2 regions of the Sphingobium sp. B10D7B genome follow, and region 1 is predicted to be linked to the other one. Evidence: riboswitches for the same ligand, from Rfam matches in the RefSeq annotation. Region 1 holds a riboswitch; the other holds the start of a gene.
The links. Region 1 has a riboswitch for cyclic di-GMP ahead of M2331_RS12990 (autotransporter-associated beta strand repeat-containing protein). Riboswitches for the same ligand answer to the same signal wherever they lie in the genome.

Region 1 (7,753 bases):
TCCGACCCGCCCGAGTTTCCGACGACCATCGCTGCGCTGCCCTGAATGGTTAGTTTGCCGCGCACGATGAGTTCATCGTGGCCGCCAGCGACGCCCGCGCCGGCCAGACCGTCGACCTCCATCAAGGTGGACGAGTTGTTGGCCAGCGTGAGGTCGCTAAAGGTCATGACGCCCGGGGAGTTGCCGGGGGAGAGAATTCCCGCGCTGGCTCCACCGATGATGGTTTGACCGTTGATCGTACCATTCCCGGTCAACTGGCTGCCGCCATTGACGTAAATGACCTGACCGGTCAGCGTGCCGCCTGTACCGCCCGCGCCCATGGCGAGGCCATTGCCCAGATGGACGACGGCGCCACCGCTGGCCGTCACCGTTTTGGCCGTTGCGGTTCCTTCCAGGTTCAAGCGGCTCTCGGTGATCTGGAGGTCGGTCGTCGTCACCGAACCGGTGGCCGCAACATTGAGCGTGCTGTCCGGTTCCACGACGAAGGAGCCATCCGTTGAGTTCACTGCGCCCTCGATGGTGAGCGCGCCGCTGGCCAGCCGGATATTGCCGGTGCCCTTCATCTGGCCAAAGAAGGTGCCGCCCGTCGCCAGGGTGAGATAGTTGGCACCCAGGTCAAGCAGGCCCGACCCAGTGAGGTTGTGGATGGTCTGGTCAGCCTTCAGGGTAAGCGTGGCAATCGCGGCGATGTCCACGGTCAGTGCATTGTCGAGGATGCCTGCGTTCTGGACGGTCAGGCCGCCCTGCTCGATGCTGAGCATGATCGGTGCAAACGTGTCGACACCGCCCGCGAGCGTCAGCGTTGCCGCACCGGTCTTGGTGACCGTGCCCGAACCAAAGATGGAGCCGGCATAGGTGCCATCCTGGGTCTGGTTGATCGTCATCCCGCTTGCGCCGATTTCGATCTGCCCACCTTCGCCCGAAAGCGAGCCGACCGAGAGGCCGTGCAAGGCCGTGAGGCTGCCGGCGTTCTGCTGGTAGCTGCCGGCCACCACCAGATTGGCGTTGGCGTTAACGGTGCCTGCGTTGCGGAGGCTGCCGAACTGAGGCGTGGAGCCGGCGTTCAGCGTGATCAGGCCGCCAGCATTGTTGGCGACGAGACCAGTCACTGCGAGCGGCGATGAAGCCGTCACGGCGCCGGCATTGTCGAGGCTGGCCAACAGGGTCGATCCGGCGCCATCAAACGTCATGGTGCCGCCGGCCTGGTTGCTGACATCGCCATCCACCTGCAAATTGCCGCTGCTCGAGAAGCTACCGCTATTGGAGAGCTTGCCGGCAATACCGGCATTCGCGCCTGCGGAGACGGTAAAGCTTCCTTGGGCGCTGTTGCTGACATCGCCATTGGCGATGAGAAGCGCATTGATCGTGGCGCTGCCGCTGTTGTCGATCGTGTTCAGGCCGATCGTTGCATTGGCGGTGAGCGTCCCGGCGTTGCTGATCGACGTGATGACATCGTCGGTGCCGAGGGTGAAGGTGGCATTCTCACTCACAGATACCGCCAGCGTGTTGGCAAGAGTGCCGCCCCCGGTGGTGTCGATTTCGCCGGCCTCAATGGTGAGCGGACCAGTGAAGTCGCTCACGCCGGTCAGGGCAAGCTTCCCCGCACCCTGCTTGGTCAGCGCGCCCGCGCCGGTGATGGCGCCGGCGTGGCTGCTGTTTCCGGATTGATCGAGGATCAGCACATTACCGACCGTGCCGGTCAGGCCGCCGAGCTGGATCACGCTCTCATCGCCGCCGGTCAGGCCTGCCGTGACGATCTTGCGGGTCACCGCGCCTTCCGTGGCTTCGGGCGTTGAGCCCACCACGAAGAGCAGCCCATCGTTGTTCAACGTGCCCGCCGTAGTGAGGTCGGCCTGCATTGCAAGGACGCTGCTGTTGTCCACACTGGCTGCATTGACGTCGTTCGACATCATGAGCGTGCCGCTGTTGGCGATGGCGCCCGTTGTGGCGCCGCCGGCCAGCAGCAATCGTCCGGCGTTGGTGATCGCGCCGCTGGTCACGGCACCCTGCGCCGTCATGGTGCCATCGGCCGAGACCTGAACGGTGGTCAGCGTCTCGTCGCCTGCGAGCAGCAGTGAGCCGGCGTTGACGGTAACCGATCCGCCAGTGCTGGCGTTCATCAAGCGACCGACCTTGCCGTTGAGCTTGGTCGAAACTGTGCCGCCGCCAACGGTGATGCCGCTGAGCGTGTTGGTGGCGGTCAGATAAAGGGCGCCTGTGAAGCCATCGCTGTTCACGTCGAGCGCGCCGTTGGAGAGGACACCGTTCATGACAGCATAATCGCTGTTCGCGACATTGTCATAGACGGCAATTTTGCCGGTCCCGCCATTCATGTTGATGCTGTTGCGGAAGGTGACGATGCCGGTTGCCTCGGCCGCATCGGAGCCGAACATGAGTGTTTGGCCGTTCGCGAGGAACCCGCCCGCGTTCCAGTACAGGGTCGGGCCAACGCCGGAGTTCAGCGAACCCAGGTTGACGGTCAGGCCCTCCGCGGTTGCGGCAAAACCGCCGCTGCCCTTGGTCGCACCCGTCGAGTCTGTCCATGAGATCTGGCTCGGGTTGAACCCGACCGAGCGGATGAAATTGCCCGAGGTGAGGAGCACGCCGGCGTTCGTGAGGCTGAGGTCATTCTGCCCCGACGCGCCGATCGTGCCGGCACCGCTGAACAGGATGTGGCTCGATGCGTGGATGCCCACGCCATCGTCGGCCCGCAATGTGCCGCCATTGATGTCGGTGGTGCCGCTATAGGTGTTTGCCGCCTGGAACTGAACCAGACCGCCACCCGCAATGCGGATGCCTGCGCCGTTCCCGGCCGCAAGGCTGGTTCCGGAGATGCTGGTGGCGCTGTCGTCCGCAATCGAGTCCCGGAAAGTGATGGTGTTTCCGACACCGGGGGACAGCGTGACGGAGGAACCGCGCATCATGAAGAGCGCGCCACCCGCGGACTGGCCTGCCGCACCACCATTGGTGCTTGAGCCGCCCACAGACGAATTGTTCTCGAAGATCGAGTTACCCTGAATGAACAGCGTGCCGCCCTCGCGGACGAAAATGGCACCGCCGAAGCCGGAACCGCCGCCGCCGCCAACACCAGCCGACGAGCCATTGCCGGCGCCGAACCCGCCCGTGCCGCCATCGCCATCAGATCCTTCGATGCTCTGGCCGTTCTGGCCGCCAGCGCCACCCGCGCCGCCGGAACCACCGCCTGCGCCGAAGCCTCCCGTGCCGCCGTTGCCGCCGGAACCGCCTTCGCCGCCGTCCGTGATCCCGGTCGCGCCGGCACCGCCCGAGCCGCCCGAGCCGCCGGCCCCACCGCCGAAGAAGGTGCCGCCGTTGCCGCCTTTCCCGCCCTGGCCGCCACTGCCGCCATGGCCGACCTTGCCTTGCGCGAGGTCGATATTCCAGGTGACGAGATTGGCGGTGTTAAGCGCAAGCTGCACGCCGACTGCGGCGACCTCGACGTAGAATGACGCCGACAGCGCTGCTGCAGGCGGAAAGTTGGCAAGAGCCGCGGCCCCTTGCGCAATCTTCAGCCCCAGGTTGATGCCGTCCTGTGCAACCGCATTGATGAGGCTGGTGTTGAAGGGCTTGCCACTGCTGCCACTGCCACCTTTGCCGCCATCGCCGCCGGCACCGTTGGCACTTGCGCCCCCGTTATAGCCATTGGTTCCGGCGGACCCTTCGCCATCGACGAGGATGGAGTTGAAGGAACTGCCCGACTGACCGTTGCCACCGTTGGAGCCCGCGGGCGCCGAGGCGGTCAGGCCGTTCATGGCACCGCCCTTGTTGAGATTGGCTGCCTCCGGATCGATCCGGTAGGAGACGGTATTGGTTGCGGTGTCGATCGCGGTAATCACCGCGTTGGCCGGAATAGCCGAATCCCCGACCAGCAAGCTGCCAACGGTGAGGCCGGAAACCGAGGCGAGGCGGATGGTCTTTGCCCCGCTATTTACGCTCAGCACCGGATCGCTGGTGAGCACGAACTTGCCGGCGGTGATCGCCGAGACGCCGTTGGCGCCAATGACGTTGCTCAGCGTCACCTGCTTGGTATCGGGGTCGATCCCGGTGATCGTCGTACCGGCTGGAATGCCGGTTCCCGAAACGGTCTGACCCACCGCGAAGCCCGCGATGGAGCCCACCTGGATGGTCGCGCTGCCGCTCCCGTTCGAGATCAGGGGGCTGAAAGATGCCTTCAGCGACGTCACCTGCTGGAGGTCGATCGCGTTCGAAAGGGTGACGACACCGCTGTTCAGATCGACAGCCGTAACGACGGTGTTGGCCGGAACGCCAGCGCCCTGGACGGTCATGCCCACGGCAAAGCCGCCTAGCGGTCCGGTTGGCGTAATCGTGTTCGAAAGCGTCGAGCTGGAGGCCGACTGGAAACGTGTTACCGCGAAGGCCGATACAGCCGGCGTGTCGATCGGGCCGTTCGCGGAAATCGACTCATTGAGCACATAGGAAGTGACTTTGTTGTCACTGTTATAGTTGACCTGACTGACCGTAGCAGTCCGCGTGACGTTATTGGTGTCCTTGTAATAGACCGTCTGGCCCCTCATCACATCGGCAGCCGCCACCGGGGCGTTCAGAGTGACGGTGTTGCCGCCGCTCAGCAGGCCGCTGACGACGTTGGAGGAATCGATCGCGATGCCGCCTGACAGACTTATTTCATTAAGCGTCCCATAAGCGTTGCTGCCCGCGGGATTGATCTCCGTGATCGTCGCGTTCACCTGGCCGACCGAGCCGTCACCGAGCTTTTGGGCAATACCTGCGCCGGCCTGAATGAGCGTATTGTCTCCGATAGAAATGATCTTGTTGACGACGAACTGCCCGTTTCCATTGTAAGTCACGTCGCTCAATGTCGGCTGCAGAATGCTGGCAGCGGACGCATCTGCCGAGGCGCCGACGACTGAAACCGCGATCGGCGCGACCGACGACGTGGCAATTCCACCGCCTTCGCCGCCTTTGACGTGATTGTTCGCAAAGCTCACATTATTCAGCGTTAGGGTTGCGCCGCTATCAATGAAGAACACGCCGCCAAGACCGGCACCACCGCCCGAGCCGGCGCCGCCTTCGGTGCGGAAGTTGGTGTAAACCGTCTGGCGATCAGCCTCTCCGACAGCGACGCTGTTCCCGACCACGTTGCTATTGCCGGACAGCGCCGCGTTGCCGGAGACCACTTTTCCGGTGCCGTTCTGCCCATCGACGATGATCGGATCACTGCTCTGGGCAGACGCGGCGGATGAAGCCGCCACCAACAAGGCCGTGACACCGGCCGACACGAGAAACTTGGCTTGCTTATTCATGATTTCCCCCAAAGTATTGAAAAATCTAGATGTAATCGTTGCGCGCGGCAGCAGCAGGGCGTAGAGCGCCGCTTCTGCCCCGTTGGTTTTTCAGCGAGTGCTGTGGTCGATTGGCCAAGGCTTTGGCCTCAGCGCCCCCGCTGAGGCTGCCCGCCGCGTTCCAGTTGGCTGCGTGGTTGCCCAATCCGCTGTGACAGAAAGGCCAGTCTCCCTCCGCGGAAAGACTTGGGTGCTCAGCGCGATCGCAGGCGGGGCCGAGCGATGCAGGGCGCGGTGGGCGAGCGGACTGTGGCCGAGATATGTGGCTGAGGCATTGGCGCTTGTCACGCCTACCTTAGAAGGCACGGCGTATATAGTATCGCGCTGCCCGCTGCACGAAAATATGCAGGAAAGGCTGAACTCATATTTTTGTAGAGCAGGGCGCTGAAGTCTAGAGAGAGATGGCGCAACTACACGACAAGATATGTCGGGCACTTTTTGTTCCTTCGGCATCCCCGCTATCTCTTTCGAGACCGGAAGCTTTGCGTCCCATCGTCGCCGATGGTTTGCCATTGTCGGGTTTAATGCTGATTTTCTTTCAAGAAGACTCGCATTAACCGGCCCTTAGATGCAATTTACGAAAATTAACAGCAATAAAATCATCTCGTAGGAAAAAGAGATGGTTAATGCGCTGCGGTACCGCGTTGATTGTTAAGGAAACGGCCGCTCGCGCTAACGTGGCATTGACATTTTGAACGCGACAAAAAAGGATGGTCGTTCCATCAGCGCAATCTTCGGGCTGAAATGGCCGTGCGGCCGCGTGCCCCATTTTTAAAGAACGGCCCCTAAACGGCGGGTGGCTTGTTCACCCGCTGTCGCCAGAGCAAGATGGGCGTCCCAATTTCTCGTTGGCCTGGGCCAAAAGACGGCCGTCGTCGCAGATGCTTGGTCAAAGCCACTTACGGTGAGCGGCGCCACTTTATCGGCGATCGAGTTGGTGATCAGGACGGTAATTGCGAGGGCACTGAAAGGCGACAGAGCGGCGCAGGTCGCACAACTTGAAGTTGGCTAACTTATAATTTTCAGCATCGAAGCTGCGGGGGGCATCCGCCACTTGAACCCAGTAGTGGGAAGCGAGACGTACCGAATGTTCGGGCGCCAGGGCTGGCGTCTCGCATGGGCAATATAATTGCAAGTGTGGGGGCATGATTGCCATCATTAGATATAATGTAGGTATTTGATATATTATCATTAAATAGCCGACGCCGGCTTCGTCATTCATCTTTGAGGCTTATATATGCTCCCGGAAGGTTTAGTATTAGCGCGATAACAGACGTCCGCGTAATTCTCCGCCAGCCTTTCGCAGCGCCTTTCCTCACCAGATCAGTGCGCTGCCAGCGCACACAATTCCGGCACGCTGCTGATCCCCAGTCGCTGATAGGCGCGCTTTCGATAGGTCATGACGCTCGTTTTCGCGATACCCAGATCCAGCGCTGTTGCCTCGACCGACATGCCGGCGGTCGCCCGGGCGCAGACTTGCCGCTCGCGCCGGGTCAGATTTGGGAACAAGTGCCGCAGTCGGCTTTCGATGTGCTGGGCGGAGGAGAAGCAGGAAAGGGCGCGCCGGCGGTTGAGGGGCAGCATCGGCAGCGCCAGCCGAGCCAGGCCGACCAAAGCGTCCAGCTCGCCGTCCGTAAACAGGCCGGTGGAGCGATGGCGCGCGACATTGATGACGCGCCAGGCCTGTGGTCCGCGCTGGATGATCGAGACGCGCTCAACGATACCGGCCTGATCGAAGAAGCGCCTGCGAAACTCATCGGAGCTGATGTCCGGCGGCCGGATGCGCTGGATGGCAAGGTCGCTCACGCACGGCGCTGCGCTATAGGCGTCGCACACCGGGTCGATATTGTGATAATGCTGGCTGTAGGCTGGCAGCATTGCTTCCACGCGTGGTTCGCCGAAGAAATATTGCAGTTCGCTGGTTTCTCTGCCCGTCGCCTCGAACAGGTAAATTCTGCGCGCCCCACCGGTGACCGTCATCACCGAATCATGGACGGCGGTGCCGAACTGGTCGGTCCCGGCGGTTTCCAGCAAGCGTTCATAGATGGCACCCATGGAGACGGGGGCGCGCCATTCCTCGATCTTGCGGATGTAGGACATTCAGCTCTCCTGCCGCCTCTGGGATTATAGCCCCTCAGTCGCGACTCCACGCCTCTTGAACACCTTCATGGCCGTCAACGCAATCGCTGCCGCGATAGCCGGCACCGCAAAGGAGGCCAGAATGGTGGTCTCCGCAATGCCCGCCTCAAGCTGCGCGCCAATCAGCACCGGCGCCGCGACCGTCCCGATGCGGCCGACGCTCTTGGCCCATCCGATGCCAGTCGATCGCAGGTGCGGTGGGTAGAAGCTGGCGAGGATGACATTTACGCCGCCATAAGCGCCGAGGGCAAAGAAGCCGCAGGCTGCCAGAACGA
Region 2 (7,753 bases), 240 kb from region 1:
CTGCGCAAGTATCTTCCCCGGAGCTGTGTCTTGGTCGGTGAACACAACGCTGATTTGCTCGCCTCGCTGCGGATGAGAGCGCAAAGCGATCTTTACCTGTCGCCGCTCTATCTCAGGATAGACACCGATCCCCCGCACGACACCCAACGGCTCGTCCTCACGGCGCGCCTTCGCCTTTCGGATTTCGATATCGCCGAAAAGGGAATTCGGCCCACGCCTCACAAGGTCAAAAGTGACGACTGGCATAGGGCTGTTCAGCTCAGACCCCGGCCCAGGACTCTCCATCGTAAACCGTGTGTTTTCGATCGCGGCCTCAACCTGGGGCGTGCCGATGCGCACGATCACAGGGATGGAAATGCCCAGGACAGATGCGATGCGGAACGAAACAGCACCGGGCTCTGCATTCGCAGCCTGATCGGCGGTTAGGCCCGTGTCAGGTGGCGGCACCGCCGTCACCGTCAGATGCGTGCGATATTCGCCGGCGGGCCAGTCGCCGGTGCCACCTGCACGAAGACGGATTGTCTGCCCCGTCCCCGGCTTGAGCAGCACGCGCCTGGGCGTCACCAGCATCATGGAACGCGCGGACTGAAGCTTGGCACTGAGGTCCTTCACCTCCGACGCGCCGTCTGCTTCATCCGTCGGGCGGATCTGGCCGGTGGGCAACATGACCCGGTCGACAAAGCTTATGTCATATACCCCGGCAGCGGTGCCTTGGTTGAAGAGGAATATGCTCGCCGTTCGCCCCAGCCGATCAAAGGTGATCCGCTTTGGATTGATGTTGAGGCTGGCGCTTCCGCCGGCTTGCTCTGTGGTCGCAGGCTGGGCAGAAGAGGAAGTGCAAAAAGCGGATGGGAAGGCGCCAGCGACCAACGCGATAGCGATAGCGATGCTCTTGCGTTGGTTCGCGGATCGCGTGAGACGCTTCACGACGCCTGGGAGAGTCATCACCGGCGTCTCTCGCTCAATCATATTGCGCCAGGACCAGCAAAGGCCCGCCGTCGGATCCGTAGCTGTCGCGCAGTGCTTTCAAAAGAAACGGCGGTACAGACAGAAGGCCATCGCCGCTCAACCTGCCCATGAGAACATCTTCGAACCCCGAGGGACCGGCTTCAAAGGACGGGAAATTATCATCGCTCAGCGGCGCAATCGGGACACTAAGCGAACCCCCTGTGCCTGGCTGGACGAATGCTCGTGAGACCAGGAGCGAAAACGTCTGGTTGCTGCCCCCGGCGATTTGAATAGGAGCGGCCCGGGAAAGACCGGCCTTTTGGTCGCTCTCGTTTGACTGCGGCCCTGGCGACAAGATCATGACCCGGAGGCTCGACTGGAGAACCAGCACGGGTTGCAGAGCAATCTCTTTCGCCGATTGCGTGATCGAAGCCGGCTCCACGATCGAAACCTGGCCCTTCGCGGTCGCTTCAGCCGCATTCACCTGTGAGGCCGGAAGCGCCGCGCAAATGCACAGCGCTCCCAGCGCAGGAGCGGTTGCCAGCAACAGGCGCGCTCCCATCCGGATGGATGATGAGACCGTCACGAGACGCTCCTGTCACAGGTCAGTTGTAGGCGACGGTCGCCGTGAAGGTGCCCGAGTAATTGCCAGAGGCCTGCGTATTGGGCAGGGAGAAGCTACCGCCAACGCCGAAGGTTGCGGTGCCAGCTGTGCCGATGGTGCTGGACAATGTGCCTGTCGCTGCACTCGGCGTCAGCGTGACGGTGATCGTGCCGCCGGGCGTACCAGTCATGGAGAAGCTGGCGGGCACCGAAATCGAGAAGGTCTGCCCCCCTTCACCTGAGACCGTATAGGCTGCGCGCGACGTCGTGCCGCCAGCGGCAACTGCGTCGCCGGAACCAGACAGGCTGCGATTGCCTGTCGAAGCATCGACAGTGACCGTGTTGGTCCCTGCTACAGAGGGTTTCACGATCGTGCCGAACGCAAGGTCGCTGGTCTTTGAAATCGAGATCGGTTGAACGATCCGGGCCGTACCCGTGGTCGACACAGATGCTGAGGACTGAGCGTAGCTTGCCGCCGGGATGGAACCCAGAAGCGCAATTGTCGCGATAGACTTCAAGTTCACGAACATGACGATGTCTTTCTCTTACTTGATATGCACATGAATTTAATCGGAAAATATTAGACCCCGCGCGCCTTGGAGGCCCTCGGGCGGCTGCGTTTCGCGGAGCTTTGGATTGCAAGCGGGTGCGTCTGGCGAGCCAGTCGCAAGCAACTGGATCACGTGATGATCGGTACGGGCGCTCGCTGACCGTCGCCAAAGACGGGCCCTTGCCCGACGAGAGCGGAAAGGATCTGGAATGCGCGAGGACGACAGGTCCACAATAGTTCTCCGTTTCGGTAACCCCGCTATCCCTGTGAGGGACCGGAGGCTTTGCGTCCCATCGTCGCCGATGGTTTGCCGTTTCGACCGAGAATCTCGGGCGCTATTAGGTAAATTTTGATTTAACTATTATACACTACACAGTCAACGGCTATGTGCTGAACGACCAAATGGAGAATTGTGCGACTACTCCCATGTTGAACCGCAGATCGAGTGCCCGACTGGGAGACCGTTTGTTTTCAATGAAATAAACGCGAGTTTTGGATCACCAGAGCCTAAGCAACTCGCCAAGAACTTCGCGGACTGAAGCGAACCGACGATGCGCTTAGCTCGCGCCAACCCGAATTCCATGAGGATGTATTTCGTTGCAGCCGCTATGATCCCGACGAATTGCACATCCGGGCTAAATGCCAAGGCCCCTCCCGCGAAAAACGCCGCTTGGGCTCCTCTCCCCTCGCTTCGCCTGTCAGGGCGTGGAGCGCGCGACGCTGCCAAGCGTCGGTTCTCATCTAAGCGCTTCTGCGGTGGGCCGCTGCCTCAAGATGTCGGCGCAATGCCGGAGGGCGACGAAAGGCAGGCTTGAAAAGGTCTTCGTGCTACCGGCCCACCGCTATGTCAGAGCAACCGCCTCAACCACAGAGCCCACGAAATTCCGGCTGATCTGCTGGCCGGACCGCGCCAGTCTACGCACCTCGGGCAGCCGGGACGCTTCATATCGCGCGAGTGCGGCTTTGGGGTCGGCCCGCAGGGCCGCCGGGTCGAGGCAGCGCGCGAGGGTGAGAGCATCTTGCGCGGCGGTTGCAAAGCCATTGCCTGTCATCGGCGTGCAGACATGGGCAGCGTCGCCAACCAGACACATGCGGCCGGCGACGAGTCGGTCGGGACAATATTCCACGACCGGTGTGCCGAGCACCGCTTTGCGGGCGATACATTCCAGGATCGCGTCGCGCCAGGGCGATGGCCAGTGCCGGCGCGCCAGTGCGGCCAGCTCGTCGAACAGCGCATCCGACATGTCGTTCGGGCGTAGCGAATGCCGCACCAGCGCGCCCTCGACGGCCCCTGTGCTGCGGAGGATTGCGTTATGCCCGGCGTCGTACCAGCCCCAGCCGACCCGGCGGCGGCCGCGCTCCGGACTGCCATCGGCGGCGGTCAGCGGAAAGCCGAGAAGCACATAGGGCCCGGACTCGAGGAACTCCAGATTGGGCGGATAGCGGACAGACAGGGCCGACTCTTCGGCAAAGCCGACCCAGGCCAGATACTCCGCGAAGACCGCATCGGGGCGCTCCGGACTGATCTGCCGCCGCACGACGCTCTGATAGCCGTCCGCGCCGACCAGCACCTTGCCATCGAACTGCCGACCATCGGCGGTCCTTGCCCAAGCCCGATCCTCCGCCTCTCCCGTCGCTTCGACGCGGGCGTTCTGCAGGACCACAATGCCCGCCTCGTCCGCCGCTGCGCGCAGACCGCGATAGACCGATTGCCATGCCTGGACACCCGTGGCGAGCGCGCCCGTAGCGTGAGGACGCCCAGTCAACTGCTCAAGCAAGCCATAGCCGACCTGCAGCGCTGCCCCGGTCCGGTCGGTATCGGTCGAGCGCTCCAGCAACGTGATCGAGAAGCCATGCCGCGACAAGGCGAGGCCGGTCATGAGGCCAGCGAGCGAGCCGCCGACGATCAGAATGTCGCTCATCCGCTCCGGGCCCGACGACATCAGCTTTTCGGCGTCACCCAGACCTCGACGGGGGCGACGAACTTGCCGGGCGCCGGTTTGCCGACCTGCACGCGATCGATCGTCACCAGCTCGCCGCTCTCCAGATTGAAGCTGGCCCAGGGCTTGGGCATGCGACCGAAGGTCATTTTCTGAACGGGTTGGCCGGTGGCCGAATTCATGATGGTTGCGATGACACTCATCGCCCAGCCGATAGCCATCACGGCGTGCTGCGGTCCAGCGATATTGATAGCCTGCCGACGCCGCGCGGGTACATCCGACCGGTTCGTTTGAAATTTCGCTTTGCCGGTGCGCTGATAGGTCCCGTATCTCGCGCCGACCCCGTCGTCCGGCCAAGCTAACGGGAAACTCGCTAGCCAATATAGTCTTGCGAGCGAAATTCGCTCGCGCCGGGGGCCGACCATCTACTCATCTCAAAATAACGAAATATACGAAAGTAATTGACTTTCGTTATCAGGCCCTGCGAAAGTCGCTTCATGGCTATCGAGTATGATGTTCTGGTCGTTGGGGGAGGCATAAACGGCGCTGCGATTGCGCGCGATGCGGCGGGTCGTGGCGCGCGTGTCATGCTCGTCGAGCAGGACGATATCGCCGCGCACACCTCCTCGGCCAGCACCAAGCTCATCCATGGCGGGCTGCGCTATCTCGAGCAATATGAGTTCCGGCTGGTCGCCAAGGCCTTGGCGGAGCGGGAACGGCTGATGCGTGCGGCGCCGCATCTCATCCGCCCGCTCGAGTTCGTTTTGCCCCATGATCGCGGCATGCGCCCCATGTGGATGATGCGCATCGGACTGTTCCTCTATGATCGGCTGGGCGGGCGCAGCAGCCTGCCTCACTCGCGGGCGATCAGGCTGGCCGGGGATGGCTATGGCAGCGCCATTCAATCTCGGTTTGGCCGCGGCTATGTCTATGCCGATTGCTGGGGCGACGACAGCCGCCTCGTCGTCGCCAACGCGCAGGATGCCGCCGAGCATGGCGCGACGATCCTCACCCACACAAAATGCCTCGCCGCACAAAGGGATGAGCATGGCTGGCGCGTGTCCTTGCTGGGCACTGACGGCACGCCGTTCTCCGTGACGGCGCATGTGCTCATTAACGCCACCGGCTCCTGGGCCGCTGATTTCCTGCCCGAGCGGGCCGGCGTTGCGGGCGCGGGCACATTGCGGCTGATCAAGGGTAGCCACATCGTCACCCGCAAGCTGTATGAGGGCGACCATGCCTATATCCTGCAGAATCCGGACAAGCGCATCGTCTTTGCCATTCCTTATGAAAACGACTTCACGCTGATCGGCACGACGGATGTGGAGTGGCAGGGCGCGCCGGACGTCGTGACGATCGACGCCGCCGAAACGGATTATCTCTGCAACTCCGTGAACCGCTGGTTCGCAACGCAGATCACGCCGCAGGATGTGATGTGGAGTTTTGCCGGCGTGCGCCCGCTCTATGACGACGCGACGACCAACGCGTCGGAGATCAGTCGCGACTACGTCCTCTCGCTGGATCATGCCGGGGGCGCGGCGCCGGTTATGAGCGTTTTCGGCGGCAAGATCACCACGCACCGCGCGCTGGCGGAGGAGGTGATGGATAAGCTCGCCCGGCACCTTCCGAGCCTGCGACCGGCCTGGACAGCCACCGCTCCGCTGCCCGGCGGCGACCTGGACGCGCGAGGGCTGGATGGCCTCATTGCCGACCTGCGGAAGAAGGTCGGTTTTCTCGGCGAAACCACCATCCGCCGCCTGGCGGAGAGCTACGGCTCACGCATCTTCAAGCTGCTCGCGGACGTGAAGACGGCGGAGGAGCTCGGGCAGCATTTCGGCGCCGGGCTCACGCAAGCCGAAGTGGATTATCTTCTCGCGCATGAGTGGGCACGCTCGGTCGACGATATTGTCTGGCGTCGATCGAAACTTGGGCTGCATATGCGCGAGGAAGAGGTGGCGGCGCTGGAAGCCTATCTCGCGAACCATGCGAGGGTGGACGTCAACGCCGTCGGATAAATGACAATCGATAAACGTGGAGGGGCCAATGTCACCGGGGAAGGCATTTATTGGAGAACTGATCTCCGAATGCATTGCAGTGTTCATCATCATCACCATCGGCTGTTCTGCCGCCGCGATGTATTTCCTTTATGATCCAAGCCCTTACAGCACAGCCTATTTCGGGGTGTGCATCACCTGGGGCCTTGCCGTCACCATCGCCATCTATGTGACGGGCGCGGTCTCCGGCACGCACGCCAACCCGGCAGTCACGCTTGCGCTCATGATCTATCGGGGCTTCCCCGGGCGCAAGGTCGTGCCGTTCTGGCTGGCGCAGATCTTCGGCGCATTTCTGGGTGCTGCGGTGGTCTATATGATGTTCTCACCGGTGATCGACGCGTTCAACGCCACGCAGGGCGTGGAGCGGGCGGCCGGTGGCGGCGCCGGTGTATTCTTCACCGCGCCGGGCGCGCACATCACGCCGATCCGGTCGTTCTTCAACGAGATCGTGCTGACCGGCTTCCTGCTGCTCGGCATCTTCGCGATCACCGAGGAATATAACACGCAGGCGCCCGAGGCCAATTCGAGCGCGCTCATCATCGGCCTGCTGGTCGCCATGATCGGCGGCGGCGCGGGATATCTGGAAGGTTGGCCGATCAACCCCGCGCGCGACCTTGGTCCCCGCATTTTCGGCTATCTGGCGGGCTGGGGCGAATCCGCTTTCCCGGGGCCGGGCAATTACTGGTGGGTGCCCATCGCCGGCCCGTTCTGCGGCGGCGTGCTGGGCGCCAGCGTCTATCATTGGCTGATCCGGCCGTTCCTGCCCGCACGCCACAAGCGCGCCCTGCAGGAGACGATCCCCGCCGAGGCAGACGCGGCCAACTGACAATCGCGCCGCGCAGCCGGCGACCACAGGAGAGCAATCATGGCCCAGCCACCTTATATTCTCGCGATCGACCAGGGCACGACCTCGACGCGGTGCATCCTGTTCGATGCCGCCGCCAATCCGGTCGCTACGACGCAGCGCGAATTCAAGCAGCATTATCCCAATCTCGGCTGGGTGGAGCATGATCCCGAGGACATCTGGACCGACACCGTCGCCATGATGCGGGATGTGGTGGCCAAGGCCGGCGTCGATGTCGCGGATGTCGCCGCGATCGGCATCACCAACCAGCGGGAGACCGTTGTGGTGTGGGACCGGGCGACCGGCAAGCCCATCCACAACGCGATCGTCTGGCAGGACCGGCGGACCGCCGATGAATGCGCGCGGCTGAAGGACAGCGGCGCCGAAGAAATGGTCACCGCCAAGACCGGGCTGCTGATCGACCCCTATTTCTCGGCGACCAAGGCCGCGTGGATATTGGACAATGTCGCGGGCGCCCGCGCTGCCGCCGAGCGCAGCGAACTGGCCTTCGGTACGATCGACAGCTTCCTGCTCTGGCGGCTGACGGGCGGCGCGGTCCACGCAACCGACCCCACCAATGCAGGCCGCACCCTGCTGTTCAACATCATGGACCAGGCCTGGGACGATGAGTTGCTTAGCCTCTTCCGCGTGCCTGCCGCGATGCTGCCGGAGGTTCGGGACAATAGCTGCATCTTCGGCCAATGCGATGTCGACATTCTCGGCAAGGCCATCCCGGTCGCGGGGATGATCGGCGATCAGCAGTCCGCGCTCTTCGGGCAGGGCTGCTTCCGCACCGGCATGGCCAAATCAACCT

Region 2: linked by a shared signal. The riboswitch ahead of M2331_RS13865 (DUF4402 domain-containing protein) and the one ahead of M2331_RS12990 (autotransporter-associated beta strand repeat-containing protein) in region 1 are both predicted to bind cyclic di-GMP.

What each region holds. Positions count from the first base shown of each region.
Region 1 covers NZ_JAOQOQ010000001.1:2,736,612-2,744,364, reverse strand. Annotated here, with positions in the region: gene M2331_RS12990 (autotransporter-associated beta strand repeat-containing protein) at 1-5,300, opposite strand, end outside; cyclic di-GMP riboswitch class I at 5,785-5,860, opposite strand; gene M2331_RS12985 (helix-turn-helix transcriptional regulator) at 6,663-7,439, opposite strand; gene M2331_RS12980 (MFS transporter) at 7,464-7,753, opposite strand, start outside.
Region 2 covers NZ_JAOQOQ010000001.1:2,980,463-2,988,215, forward strand. Annotated here, with positions in the region: gene M2331_RS13855 (hypothetical protein) at 1-969, opposite strand, end outside; gene M2331_RS13860 (hypothetical protein) at 962-1,534, opposite strand; gene M2331_RS13865 (DUF4402 domain-containing protein) at 1,554-2,081, opposite strand; cyclic di-GMP riboswitch class I at 2,347-2,423, opposite strand; gene M2331_RS13870 (FAD-dependent monooxygenase) at 2,944-4,023, opposite strand; gene M2331_RS13875 (hypothetical protein) at 4,044-4,244, opposite strand; gene glpD (glycerol-3-phosphate dehydrogenase) at 4,539-6,056, shown strand; gene M2331_RS13885 (MIP/aquaporin family protein) at 6,085-6,921, shown strand; gene glpK (glycerol kinase GlpK) at 6,961-7,753, shown strand, end outside.